3 regions of the Pantoea folii genome follow, and region 3 is predicted to be linked to each of the others. Evidence: riboswitches for the same ligand, from Rfam matches in the RefSeq annotation. Region 3 holds a riboswitch; each other region holds the start of a gene.
What was found. A riboswitch is a leader RNA that binds a small molecule or an ion and turns the genes downstream of it on or off. The one in region 3 is predicted to bind thiamine pyrophosphate.
Positions count from the first base shown of each region.

Region 1: another riboswitch for thiamine pyrophosphate. It lies ahead of thiM (hydroxyethylthiazole kinase); the one in region 3 lies ahead of thiB (thiamine ABC transporter substrate binding subunit).
Region 2: another riboswitch for thiamine pyrophosphate. It lies ahead of thiC (phosphomethylpyrimidine synthase ThiC); the one in region 3 lies ahead of thiB (thiamine ABC transporter substrate binding subunit).

Region 1 covers NZ_JBWXON010000021.1:7,956-12,225, forward strand. Annotated here, with positions in the region: gene fbaB (class I fructose-bisphosphate aldolase) at 1-362, opposite strand, end outside; gene thiD (bifunctional hydroxymethylpyrimidine kinase/phosphomethylpyrimidine kinase) at 570-1,370, opposite strand; gene thiM (hydroxyethylthiazole kinase) at 1,367-2,152, opposite strand; TPP riboswitch at 2,186-2,281, opposite strand; gene ahpF (alkyl hydroperoxide reductase subunit F) at 2,876-4,270, opposite strand, start outside.
Region 2 covers NZ_JBWXON010000032.1:7,173-11,442, forward strand. Annotated here, with positions in the region: gene nudC (NAD(+) diphosphatase) at 1-630, opposite strand, end outside; gene AC1MDE_RS25115 (Rsd/AlgQ family anti-sigma factor) at 719-1,225, shown strand; TPP riboswitch at 1,482-1,582, shown strand; gene thiC (phosphomethylpyrimidine synthase ThiC) at 1,673-3,598, shown strand; gene thiE (thiamine phosphate synthase) at 3,595-4,242, shown strand.
Region 3 covers NZ_JBWXON010000009.1:49,418-53,687, reverse strand. Annotated here, with positions in the region: gene AC1MDE_RS12205 (MFS transporter) at 1-321, opposite strand, end outside; gene sgrR (HTH-type transcriptional regulator SgrR) at 575-2,236, shown strand; TPP riboswitch at 2,272-2,366, shown strand; gene thiB (thiamine ABC transporter substrate binding subunit) at 2,414-3,400, shown strand; gene thiP (thiamine/thiamine pyrophosphate ABC transporter permease ThiP) at 3,400-4,270, shown strand, end outside.

The DNA of each region.
Region 1 (4,270 bases), on a different contig from region 3:
CGTGATACCGAGGCCAGCACACCATAGGTAGAGGCGACACAGTTACAGCCAGCTTCAATCGCCAGCTCAACAATGTTTTTCGGATCGAAGTAAGCCGGGTTGGCGGCAAAAGAGGCACCCGCTGAGTGCTCAACGCCCTGATCGACCGGCAGAATCGACAGATAGCCGGTGCCCGCCAGGCGACCAGTGTTATACAGGGTTTGCATGTTGCGTAATACGGCAGGAGAACGATTGTTGTCGATCATCACACGATCAACGAAATCCGCGCCCGGTAAATAAAGGCTGTCCGCTGGAATGGTCATGCAGCGATGTTGAAGAAGTGAATCCGCTTCTTTGCCCAATAACTGTACGATGTCCGTCATGTTGGCTCCTGAAATAAATGGCTGGAATGGAACCGGCAATGGCCGATTCGCCCCCAACAGCCTGGACCGAAAAGCGCCAGGCTGGCAAATTGCTGACTCCATTTTTCAGACGGATACGCAGTAAAAAAATTCTGCCACCTTGCGATGGGCAGCCTTCAGGTTGAATCCTGCAACACAGAGGCACGCCTTAATCGCCGTTCTGCTGCCCTACCACCACTGATGGAAATGGTGCACCGGACCAATGCCCTTGCCGACTTCCAGCGAGTCCGCGTGCTGCAAGGCCTGCTGCAGCCAGGCTTTGGCTTCGGTGACTGTATCCGCCCAGTTATCGTGGCGTGGACGCAGTGCCGCTAAAGCCGCTGACAGCGAACAACCGGTGCCGTGGGTATGGCGCGTATTGACGCGTGGTGCGGTAAAGCGCTGACGGCCCGCGCGGGTGATTAGCCAATCCGGGCTTTCGGCATCACTGAGATGTCCGCCTTTCATCAATACCGCTTCACAACCGAGATCCAGCAGCGCATCGCCCTGCATCAGCATGGTTTTCTCATCCTGCGCCATATCACGGCCCAGTAGCGCAGCCGCTTCCGGCAAATTGGGGGTGATCAACGACACCTGCGGCAGCAGCAGTTCACGCACGCTGGCGACCGCATCCGGCGACAGCAGCGGATCGCCACTCTTGGCAATCATCACCGTATCCAGCACCACAAACGGCAGTCTGGCGCGTTTCAGCCGCTCGGCCACCACTTCGACAATCGCTGTTTCCGACAGCATGCCGATTTTGGCGGCATCGATACGCACATCATCCAGCACCGAATCCAATTGCGCCCCAACGAATTCGGGTTCAATGCGATACACCGACTGTACGCCGCAGGTGTTCTGCGCCACCAGCGCGGTAATCACACTGGTGCCATACGCACCCAGCGCGGAGAAGGCTTTGAGATCGGCCTGAATGCCCGCGCCGCCGCTCGGGTCAGTGCCTGCAATGGTCAACGCGTTGATGCGTTTCATATGGCAACCTCCAGCGTCCAGAGGTTATCGAGGAAAGCCGCGACAAAGCTGCCTGGCCCCTGAACAGCACGCGCCGCCTGCTCGCCTGCCAGCGACATCACGCGACATGCCGCCGCCACATGCTGCAAGCGGTCGCCTGGTAAGCTGCTGAAGGCCGCGACCACGGCGGAAAGCGCGCAGCCGGTGCCGACCACGCGCGTCATCAGCGGGCTCCCGCCTGGAATAGCCAGTGTGCGTTTGCCATCAGTGACGTAGTCGACTTCGCCGGTGACCGCCACCAGCGTGTGGTAATCCTGTGCCAACTGTTGCGCCCCGCTGAGTGCGGCATCGGCCTGATGCACGCTGTCCACGCCGCGTCCGCCCGCAGCCTGGTTAGCCAGCGCGAGGATTTCCGAGGCGTTGCCACGAATCGCGGCGGGATGCAGGCTCAGCAACTGCTGGCAGAATTCGGTACGGAATGAGAGTGCGCCAACCGCGACCGGATCGAGCGTCCAGGGCGTACCGACTTTAGAAGCGGACTGTACCGCTGCCAGCATCGCATCGCGACGGTCGCGGGTTAAGGTGCCGACGTTGATCAGCAGCGCATCGGCAAAACTCACGAACTGCGCGGCTTCCTCGGCATCGATCACCATCGCGGGAGAGGCTTGCAAAGCCAGCAGCACATTGGCGGTAAAGGTTTGCACCACGTCATTGGTCATGCAGTGCACCAGCGGTGCCTGCTGACGCAGCAGCTGCAGAGATTGCGCGAATTGCGCGGGGGTAAGAAGGTCAGGCTGTGTCATAAAACTCCCAACCGGCGATCAAGAAGGCGAATGCGGTCAGGCATCTGACTTCCCTACGCTGGCATTATCCAGATCAGGTCAGCGGGTGTATCTCAGCCCTGTTTAACAGGGGCACCCCGAGTCATGGCATGGTGAACATGCCGCATACAGGATAAGGCGAGCGTGAAGGATTGTAAATCGTGGTCGTTTGAAGGATGCTGAAAACGGCACTAAATCAAAATAGTTAAAATAATTCGACAGGCTAAATATTAAAAAGAGCCGTTTCGATCAATTATCATCATTAATTAACTCTCTTCTGAATTTTCCAGATTTATTCTAATCACTGAAAAATCGACTAATCAACACGCGCCTTCGTATTCATTGATGCACATCAACGCCCTGCCAGGCGTAGCAAGGCCTAATCCCCCTCCGGACTTGAAGAGAGTCACTGCCTATCCAATTCCGGAATCGATAATGATCTCAAAATTATTCAGCTTTATTCCGCACGCCCATAAATGGCACGACATTCGAATTTCGCGCAAAGGGGCTATTTGCCCTTCCGGTCGCCACTATTTTTCCACCCATGTTGAAGCTCGATGTAAAAGTTGCGGCGAACGTTTGCATAAAGTTTATTACCGCGACGTGAGCGATGCGGAAGCACGCCGTTGGTTGGGATGAAAAACAGGCAAAAAAAAGCCCCGTAACATCCGTTACGGGGCGGCTGCGTGGCTATCGCAATAAAACTTATTCAGCCGGTTGGGTGCGGATCAGGTAATCGAACGCGCTGAGTGAGGCTTTCGCGCCTTCACCGCTGGCGATGATGATCTGCTTGTACGGCACCGTGGTGCAGTCACCCGCTGCGAACACGCCTTTCAGGCTGGTTTCGCATTTGGCGTCGATGATGATCTCGCCCATCTTATTACGTTCTACCGCGCCTTCCAGGAAGGTGGTGTTCGGCAACAGACCAATCTGCACGAAGATGCCGCTCAGCGCGATCTCGTGGCTGGTCTGGTTGTTACGGTCGATGTAGCTCAACCCGGTCACTTTGCTGCCGTCGCCTTTCACTTCGGTGGTCTGCGCATTCAGAATCACATCGACGTTTTTCAGGCTGCGCAGTTTGTCCTGCAGCACTTTGTCGGCGCGCATTTCGCTGGCGAATTCCAGCAGCGTCACGTGCTCAACCAGACCTGCGAGGTCGATAGCCGCTTCAACGCCGGAGTTACCGCCGCCGATCACCGCCGTGCGCTTGCCTTTGAACAGCGGGCCATCGCAGTGTGGGCAGTAAGTCACGCCTTTGGTGCGATACTGCTCTTCACCCGGCACGCCCATGTTGCGCCAGCGTGCGCCGGTGGCAATGATGATGCTGCGTGATTTCAGGACTGCGCCAGACGCGGTTTCAATCGCGTGCAGACCGCCCTCTTTCGCCGCAGGAATCAGCTTAATGGCGCTCTGGGTGTCGATGACGTCAACATCGTAATCATCGACGTGGGCACGCAGTGAACCGGCCAACTTCGCGCCTTCGGTTTTCTGTACGGAGATGTAGTTTTCGATGTCCACGGTGTCTAGCACCTGGCCACCAAAACGCTCGCCCATCAGGCCAGTGCGGATACCTTTACGTGCGGAGTAAATCGCTGCCGCTGCGCCCGCTGGGCCGCTGCCGACGATCAGCACTTCATAGGCGTCACGCTTGTTCAGCTCTTCTGCTGCACGTTTCTCAGCGTTGGTGTCCACTTTGCCAACGATTTCTGCCAGGCTCAGACGGCCCTGACCGAACTCTTTGCCGTTCAGAAATACCGCTGGAACGCCCATCACGTTACGTTCGGCGATTTCGTTCTGGAACATGCCACCGTCAATGGCGGTGTGGCTGATGCGTGGGTTCAGCACTGCCATCAGGTTCAGCGCCTGTACCACGTCAGGACAGTTGTGGCATGACAGCGAGTAATAGGTTTCGAAATGCAGGTCGGTGTCCAGAGCAACCACTTGCTCCAGCAGGCTCTGCGACTCTTTCGAAGGGTGTCCACCGGTCTGCAGCAGGGCCAGCACCAGTGACGTAAATTCGTGACCCATTGGCGAACCGGCGAAGCGTGGGCCGCTCTGGCTGCCTGGGTTAGTGATCAGGAAAGAGGGTTTACGAACCGG
Region 2 (4,270 bases), on a different contig from region 3:
GCCCTCATATTCGGCCATAAACGCCATCATTAATGAATGCGGGAACGGCCAGGGCTGCGAGGTGACGTAGCGGACATTTTTAACCCGGACGTTGCTCTCTTCCATCACTTCACGCGCGACGGCCTGCTCCAGCGTCTCCCCGACCTCAACAAAGCCAGCTAATACTGTGTAAATGCTGTTGCGATGACGCGCATGGTTGGCCAGCAGAATCTCCTCCCCCCGGCGAATCGCCACGATAATGCACGGCGCGATTTGCGGGTAATAGCGTTCGCGACAGTGGTGACACAGACAGGCAAACTCGCGCTTACTGAGGTGCATTTCGTGGCCGCAGTAGCCACACCAGCGGTGTGAGCGGTAGAATTCGGCGAGTTGAACTCCACGCCCAACCATCTGAAAAAGCCCAACATCTTCGTCGATAAGCTGGCGAACAGAGCCCATATTGTCAGGTCGTGATTCACGTATCAGCCAGACATTCTCCGCCTGCCATTCGCCAATCAAAATCGCGGTTTTTCCAGTCAGGCCAAAATCGCCGGATAAGCCATGCGGCAGTTCACCTTGCGGTAACCAAAGTTTTTGTTCATGGCTGACAATCCACCAGCCAGCGTCTACGCTTGAGATCTCACGTTGCATCTTATTCGTTGTCCTTAGCGTCAAATGGCACGCTGAAATCCTGATGTTAAGTGTGGAATGGATAACTATAACTCACCCGGAGCCCCATATGCTTACCCAGTTAGATGACCTGGCCAGGCGTGTAAGTGGCGGTAATGAACTTGTTGATGCGTGGCTGCGCGCGCGCCGACAGTTGCTTGTCAGCTATTACGCATTAATTGGCATCAAGCCAAACAAAGAGGCGCTCAGTGCCCTGGATGAACAGGCGCTGGATGCGTTTTGTCACGGCCTGGTAGATTACCTCTCAACCGGTCATTTCAGTATTTATGAACGCATTATCAGTGAGATGGAAGGCGATAGCCCACTCATTGCGGCAGCCCAACTCTATCCCGCTCTGGAAGCGAATACCGATCGCATGATGCAACTGTATGACAGCCATCTGCAGCAGGCCATCAACGACGATAACTGCGTAGAATTCCAGAAGGCGTTATCCGAAGTGGGTGAAGTGCTGGAGTCACGCTTCACGCTGGAAGATAAGCTGGTGCAACTCGCCTGGGATAACCAGCTGGCGCGCCCACCGGTCGCCAATGAAAGCAGCATGGCTCGCCCCGCTTAACTTCGGCCCCATGTAAAAAACTTGTTATTCCGAAAAAGCCCTCTTATGCTGAATGGGCTTTTTTATTGAGGCCTATTCACGTTTTTATGCGTCTCTTTAAAGCAATCTAGAGTCAAATTTTGCGATATAAGCGTAGCGTGCGCAGCCAGTTCACGCTCGGACAGCGCGCAGTGGCCGGAGCGTACACGTAGTACGTGACGGACACGAGCACTGCCCAAACGTGAAATGGCAAGCAAAGTAGCTTATATCGTAAAATTCAACCTTGTCGGAGTGCCCTAAGGGGCTGAGACCGTTTATTCGGGATCCGCGGAACCTGATCAGGTTAGTACCTGCGAAGGGAACAAGAGTAGACATTCACAGAGCGATGCGTGTTGGCGCCCGGCATCGTCCCTGTTACTCCTTCCGAACTCTGGACAAGCAACTTCCCCTTAATTCAGGAAATTTGCTATGTCTGTTGCTAAAACTTCTCGTCGTGAACAACGTGCACAAGCGCAGGAATTTATCGATTCGCTGCAAGGCACCGCTTTCCCCAATTCAAAACGTATCTGGATTACCGGCAGCCGAGCGGATATCCGTGTGCCGATGCGCGAAATCCAGCTTAGCCCTACACACATCGGTGGCACAAAAGAGAATCCACAGTATGAGCACAACGAACCAGTGCCGGTATATGACACGGCAGGTGCTTATGGCGACCCCGCGGCCACCATTGATGTGCATCGGGGATTAGACCGATTGCGTGAAAACTGGATCGCTGAACGCGATGACAGCGAAGCGATCCACCAGTTGAGTTCGCAATACACTCAGCAACGCTTAGCCGATGAAGGGCTGGATCACCTGCGCTTCGAGCAGTTACCGCAGCCGCGTCGTGCCAAAGCTGGCCGCTGCGTCACACAGCTGCATTACGCACGTCAGGGCATGATTACACCCGAGATGGAATTTATTGCGGTGCGAGAAAACATGGGCCGCGAACGTATTCGTGGTGAAGTGCTACTGCAACAGCACCCGGGCCACAGTTTTGGTGCCAATCTGCCGGAAAACATCACCGCCGAATTTGTGCGCCAGGAAGTTGCCAGCGGCCGCGCTATCATACCCTCCAATATTAATCACCCCGAATCCGAGCCGATGATCATTGGCCGTAACTTTCTGGTGAAGGTGAACGCCAATATAGGCAACTCAGCGGTGAGCTCATCGATCGAAGAGGAAGTGGAGAAACTGGTGTGGTCAACACGCTGGGGGGCGGATACCGTGATGGACCTCTCCACAGGCCGCTATATCCATGAAACGCGCGAGTGGATTTTGCGAAACAGCCCGGTGCCGATTGGTACTGTGCCCATTTATCAGTCACTGGAGAAAGTGAATGGCGTGGCGGAAGACCTTAACTGGGAGATTTTCCGCGATACCCTGCTCGAGCAAGCAGAACAGGGGGTGGATTACTTCACTATTCACGCTGGTGTGCTGCTGCGCTATGTGCCGATGACGGCTAATCGTCTGACCGGTATTGTCTCGCGTGGTGGTTCGATCATGGCGAAATGGTGCCTGTCACATCATCAAGAGAGTTTCCTCTATCTGCATTTCCGCGAGATCTGTGAAATCTGCGCCGCCTATGATGTCGCGCTCTCACTCGGTGATGGCCTGCGTCCGGGATCGATTCAGGACGCCAACGATGAAGCCCAGTTTGCCGAGTTGCATACCTTAGGTGAGTTGACCAAGATCGCCTGGGAATACGATGTGCAGGTAATGATTGAAGGTCCAGGCCATGTGCCAATGCAGATGATCCGCCGCAACATGACCGAACAGTTAGAGCACTGTCACGAAGCGCCGTTTTACACGCTTGGCCCACTGACCACCGATATCGCCCCCGGGTACGATCATTTTACCTCCGGCATTGGTGCCGCGATGATTGGTTGGTTTGGCTGCGCCATGCTGTGCTACGTCACACCGAAAGAGCACCTCGGTTTGCCGAATAAAGAAGATGTTAAGCAGGGGCTGATTACCTACAAGATCGCCGCGCATGCAGCCGATCTGGCTAAGGGCCATCCCGGCGCTCAGATCCGTGATAACGCCATGTCGAAAGCACGCTTTGAATTCCGTTGGGAGGATCAGTTCAATCTGGCGCTCGATCCGCATACGGCACGCGCTTATCACGATGAGACATTGCCGCAGGAATCGGGCAAAGTGGCTCACTTCTGCTCAATGTGCGGTCCAAAATTCTGTTCGATGAAAATTACCCAGGAAGTGCGCGAATATGCTGCTCGCCAGCAGGCAGAAGCCCAGCCCATTGAAATTGGCATGGCGCAGATGTCGGATGCCTTCCGCAGCCGTGGTGGCGAGCTTTATCACGCCGCCGATGCCCTTAAAGAGGAAAAAGTATGACCGATGCCTTTCCAGCCACGGCCCCGAAACTGGGGCTGTACCCTGTTGTTGATAGCGTAGAGTGGATTGCACGCTTACTGGAGGCTGGCGTTCGCACCATCCAGTTGCGCATCAAAGATTGCCAGGATCATGAAGTAGAAGACGCAGTGCGCGAGGCAATTGCGCTGGGCAAGCAGTATCGTGCACGCCTGTTTATCAACGATTACTGGCGATTAGCGATTAAATATAACGCCTATGGCGTGCATCTTGGTCAGGAAGATTTGGACGTGGCTAATCTGGACGCTATCCGCCAGGCAGGTTTGCGTCTTGGGTTATCGACTCATGATGATGCCGAGTTGGACCGCGCGCTGGCGCTGCGTCCTTCCTACATTGCACTGGGACACATTTACCCTACGCAAACCAAAGATATGCCTTCCGAACCACAGGGTGTTATAGAACTGAAACGCCACATGGCACGGTTGCAGGATATACCGACTGTGGCGATTGGCGGTATATCCCTTGCGCGCGTACCTGAAGTTTTGGCCACTGGCGTTGGAAGCGTTGCCGTGGTGAGCGCCATTACTCAGGCGGGAGACTGGCGTCAGGCGACACAGGAGCTGCTGGCACTGGTTGAAGCTGGAACCCAGCCTGCAGAAGCGCTGTAACGTCATGCAAACTTGGTGGATTGGCTGG
Region 3 (4,270 bases):
GATCAACGTCAGATAATGACGATTAAAGGCAAACAGCAGCGCATTCAGTACCGCCATAAGGCAACAAAACAGGATCAGATTGCGACGATCGCCGCGATTGTCCGAACGTTTCGCCATCAGCAGGCTAATCACAATCCCGGCAATCGCGTTGATGGTAAAAAATAGCCCGACCCAAAACGGTCGCACCTGCACTTCGCGCGTCAAAAACAAACTCAGTGTGGGTGCCTGCAACGCACCGGCAACACCGGTCATAAACGACACCGCCATAAAAGAGAGATAAACCGGATTAATACGACGCTGGCGCGTTAACAGCGATTTCATGCAGAAATCCCTTTGCGGAGAAATGAGGCTAAGACAAAGAGGGTAGAAGATTTCACAGCAAAACGAAAAAAGCCAGCAGAGAAAACGCTGCTGGCGGTGAAATGCACCCTACTCAGAAAAGGCTCCACGTCGGCGGAACCGCTGGCAGAGCGCCATTCATTGCTGAATGCCTCCCGCTCTTCCATTGCCTGGCAGTATGCCTCTAATATGGGGCAGGAAAAACTGAGCGATTCTGAGAAGGAGTTCCCCTTTTATGTCCTCTGCGCGACTGCAACAGCAGTTCATCCGTCTGTGGCAAAGCTGCCAGGGGCTGGATCAGGAAACCACCTTAAGCGATCTGGCTGAACGACTGCACTGCTCGCGCCGCCACATGCGTAACCTGCTGAATGCCATGCAGGATGCGGGCTGGCTGATTTGGCAGGCAGAAGCCGGGCGCGGTAAGCGTTCGACCCTGAGCTTCAATTACACCGGCTTAGCACTGCAGCAGCAGCGCGCCGAGGATCTACTGGAGCAGGATCGCATTGAACAGTTGGTGCAACTGGTGGGCGATAAGAATCAGGTGCGGCAGATGATTGCGGCGCATCTCGGGCGCAGTTTCCGCCAGGGCAAGCACATCCTGCGCGTGCTCTATTACCGTCCGCTGCCCAATCTGCTGCCGGGCTCGCCGCTGCGTCGTTCGGAAACCCATCTGGCGCGACAAATCTTTAACGGCCTGACGCGAATAAATGAGGAAAAGGGGGAAATCGAAGCGGATATCGCCCATCACTGGCAACAAACCTCCCCACTCCATTGGCGTTTCTTTTTACGACCCGCGATTCGCTTCCACCACGGCCGCGAACTGGAGATGGAAGACATCATCGCTTCACTGGAACGTGTACGCAGTCAGCCGCTGTTCTCGCATATCGACAAACTGCACTCTCCCGCGCCCTGGACGCTGGATATTCATCTGTCACAGCCCGATAGCTGGCTGCCGTGGCTATTGGCCAGCGTCAGCGCGATGATCCTGCCGCGCGAATGGCCGACGTTGCGCCATTTCGCCCGTCAACCCATCGGCACTGGTCCGTACAGCGTGGTACGCAACCAGCAGACGCAGCTGAAAATCGCCGCCTTTGATGACTATTTTGGCTATCGCGCTCTGATTGATGACGTGTCGATTTGGGTGCTGCCGGAAATCAGCGACGAGCTGGTGTATGCCGGCGTGAAGCTGCAGGGGGAAACCGCCGATGAGAAATCCGAAGAGAGCCGTCTGGAAGAAGGCTGCTATTTCCTGCTGTTCGACCAGCGCTCAGAGCGTGGTAAGGATGCCCATTTTCGACGCTGGGTGAGCTATCTGCTTAACCCGATTGCCCTGCTCAACCATGCGGGTGTGGGCTATCAGCGCTACTGGTTCCCTGCATACGGTTTCTTACCGCGCTGGCATCATCGCCGCGATCTCACCCCAGCCGAAAAGCCCGATGGACTCACGCAACTGACCATCAGCTGGTACAGCCATCATGTCGAGCATGAAGGCATTGCTAACGCCCTGCGCCCGCTGCTGGCTGAACAGGGCGTTGAGCTGATCACGCGCGAGCTGAGCTACGAAGAGTGGTTCGAAGGTGAAGGAGAGAGTGACATCTGGCTCGGCAGCGTCAACTTCACTCTGCCGCTCGACTACGCACTGTTTGCGCAGCTCTACGAATTGCCGCTCATGCATCACTGCGTTCCGATTGACTGGCACGCAGATGCACAACAGTGGCGACAGAAAGCCTTGCCTCTGGCCGAGTGGAGCAAACAGTTGGTGAACAGCGACTTTGTTCATCCGCTCTTCCATCACTGGTTACTGCTGGAAGGCCAGCGCAGTATGCGCGGTGTGCGGCTCAACACGCTCGGCTGGTTTGACTTTAAATCGGCCTGGTTTGCACCACCGGAGCTGTGACACTTTCGCGCTGTCACAGAAGTGTCTAAAATAAGCCGTTCTCAACGGGGTGCCCTGGTATTGGGCTGAGAGAAACCCGTCGAACCTGATCCGGCTCATACCGGCGTAGGGATTTGAGATGAGCGATAACTCAGATCCTTTGCGACTCAACTTTATCTTCTCCTCAAGGAGCGCAAAGTGTTAAACAAAGTCTTGCCCGTGTTGCTGTTGATCTCTGCCCCGGCGTTGGCTGCCAAGCCTGTTCTTACCGTTTACACCTACGACTCGTTCTCTGCAGATTGGGGCCCCGGCCCTGCCGTTAAAAAAGCCTTTGAAGCCGAGTGCGGCTGCGAACTGAACTATGTGGCGCTGGAAGATGGCGTGTCGCTGCTCAACCGCGTGCGGATGGAAGGCAAAAACAGCAAAGCCGATGTGGTGCTGGGCCTCGATAACAACCTCGTGCAAGCCGCCGAAAAAACCGGCCTGTTCGCAAAAAGCACCGTCGACACCAGTAAATTGCAACTGCCTGATAGCTGGCATAACGACACCTTCGTTCCGTTCGATTACGGCTACTTCGCCTTCGTCTACGATAAAAACAAGCTGAAGAACCCACCGAAAAGCCTGAAAGAACTGGTTGAAAGCCCGGAAAAGTGGCGTGTGATCTATGAAGATCCACGCACCAGCACACCGGGATTAGGCCTGCTGCTGTGGATGCAAAAAGTGTATGGCGATAAAGCACCTGACGCCTGGCAGAAGCTGGCACAGAAAACGGTCACCGTCACTAAGGGCTGGAGCGAAGCCTATGGCCTGTTCCTGAAAGGCGAAGGCGATCTGGTGCTGAGTTACACCACCTCTCCGGCATATCACATCATCGAAGAGAAGAAAGATAACTACGCCGCTGCGCCGTTTAGCGAAGGCCATTATCTGCAAGTGGAAGTCGCTGCACAGCTCGCTAGCAGCAAACAGCCCAAACTGGCGCAGCAGTTTATGCAATTTATGGTGTCGCCAGCTTTCCAGCAGACCATTCCGACTGGCAACTGGATGTATCCGGTGATCAAAAGCGATCTGCCTACCGGTTATCAGTCACTGACCGTGCCGGCGAATGCGCTGCAATACAGCTCAGCCGAAGTGGCCGATCATCGCGCGGACTGGATTCGCACCTGGCAACAAGCCGTTAGCCGTTAATGCCAGCCTGGTTAATTCCTGGAAGTGCCGTTGCGCTGCTATTGTGCGCAGTGGCACTGCTGGCGTTTGGCGCCTTAGTGATGGCGGCGCCGGTCACTGACTGGCGCGCTCTGCTGTCAGACAGTTATCTGCACCACGTCCTGGCCTTCTCGTTTGAGCAGGCGCTTTTATCTGCCCTGCTCTCGGTGCTGCCGTCGATTCTGCTGGCACGCGCGTTGTATCGTCGCCGCTTTCCGGGACGTAATCTGCTGCTGCGCCTGTGTGCCATGACGCTGGTATTGCCGGTTTTAGTGGCCGTATTTGGTTTGCTCAGTGTTTACGGTCGCAGCGGCTGGCTGGCGCACCTCTGCAGCCTGCCTGGCATTGATTACACCTTCTCGCCCTATGGCTTGCAGGGCATTTTACTGGCACATGTGTTCTTCAATCTGCCGCTTGCCACCCGCATGCTGTTGCAGGCATTGGAAAGCATTCCTGGCGAGCAGCGCCAGTTAGCCGCCCAGCTTGGCCTGCGCGGCTGGAATCTGTTTCGTTTGGTCGAGTGGCCATGGTTGCGACGTCAGATCCTGCCCACCGCAGCCCTAATTTTTATGCTGTGCTTCGCCAGCTTTGCCACGGTACTGGCATTGGGCGGTGGACCGCGCGCCACCACGTTAGAGCTAGCGATTTATCAGGCGCTGAGTTTTGATTACGATCCCAGTCGTGCGGCGCTACTGGCACTGTTACAACTCGGATGCTGTTTGCTGCTGGTGCTGCTCAGCCAACGTTTCAGTAAAGCCATCCCTACCGGCAGCCAAAATATTCGTGGCTGGCGTGACCCGCAGGATTGCTGGCATGCCCGGATCGGCGACACGCTACTGATTGTCTGTGCGC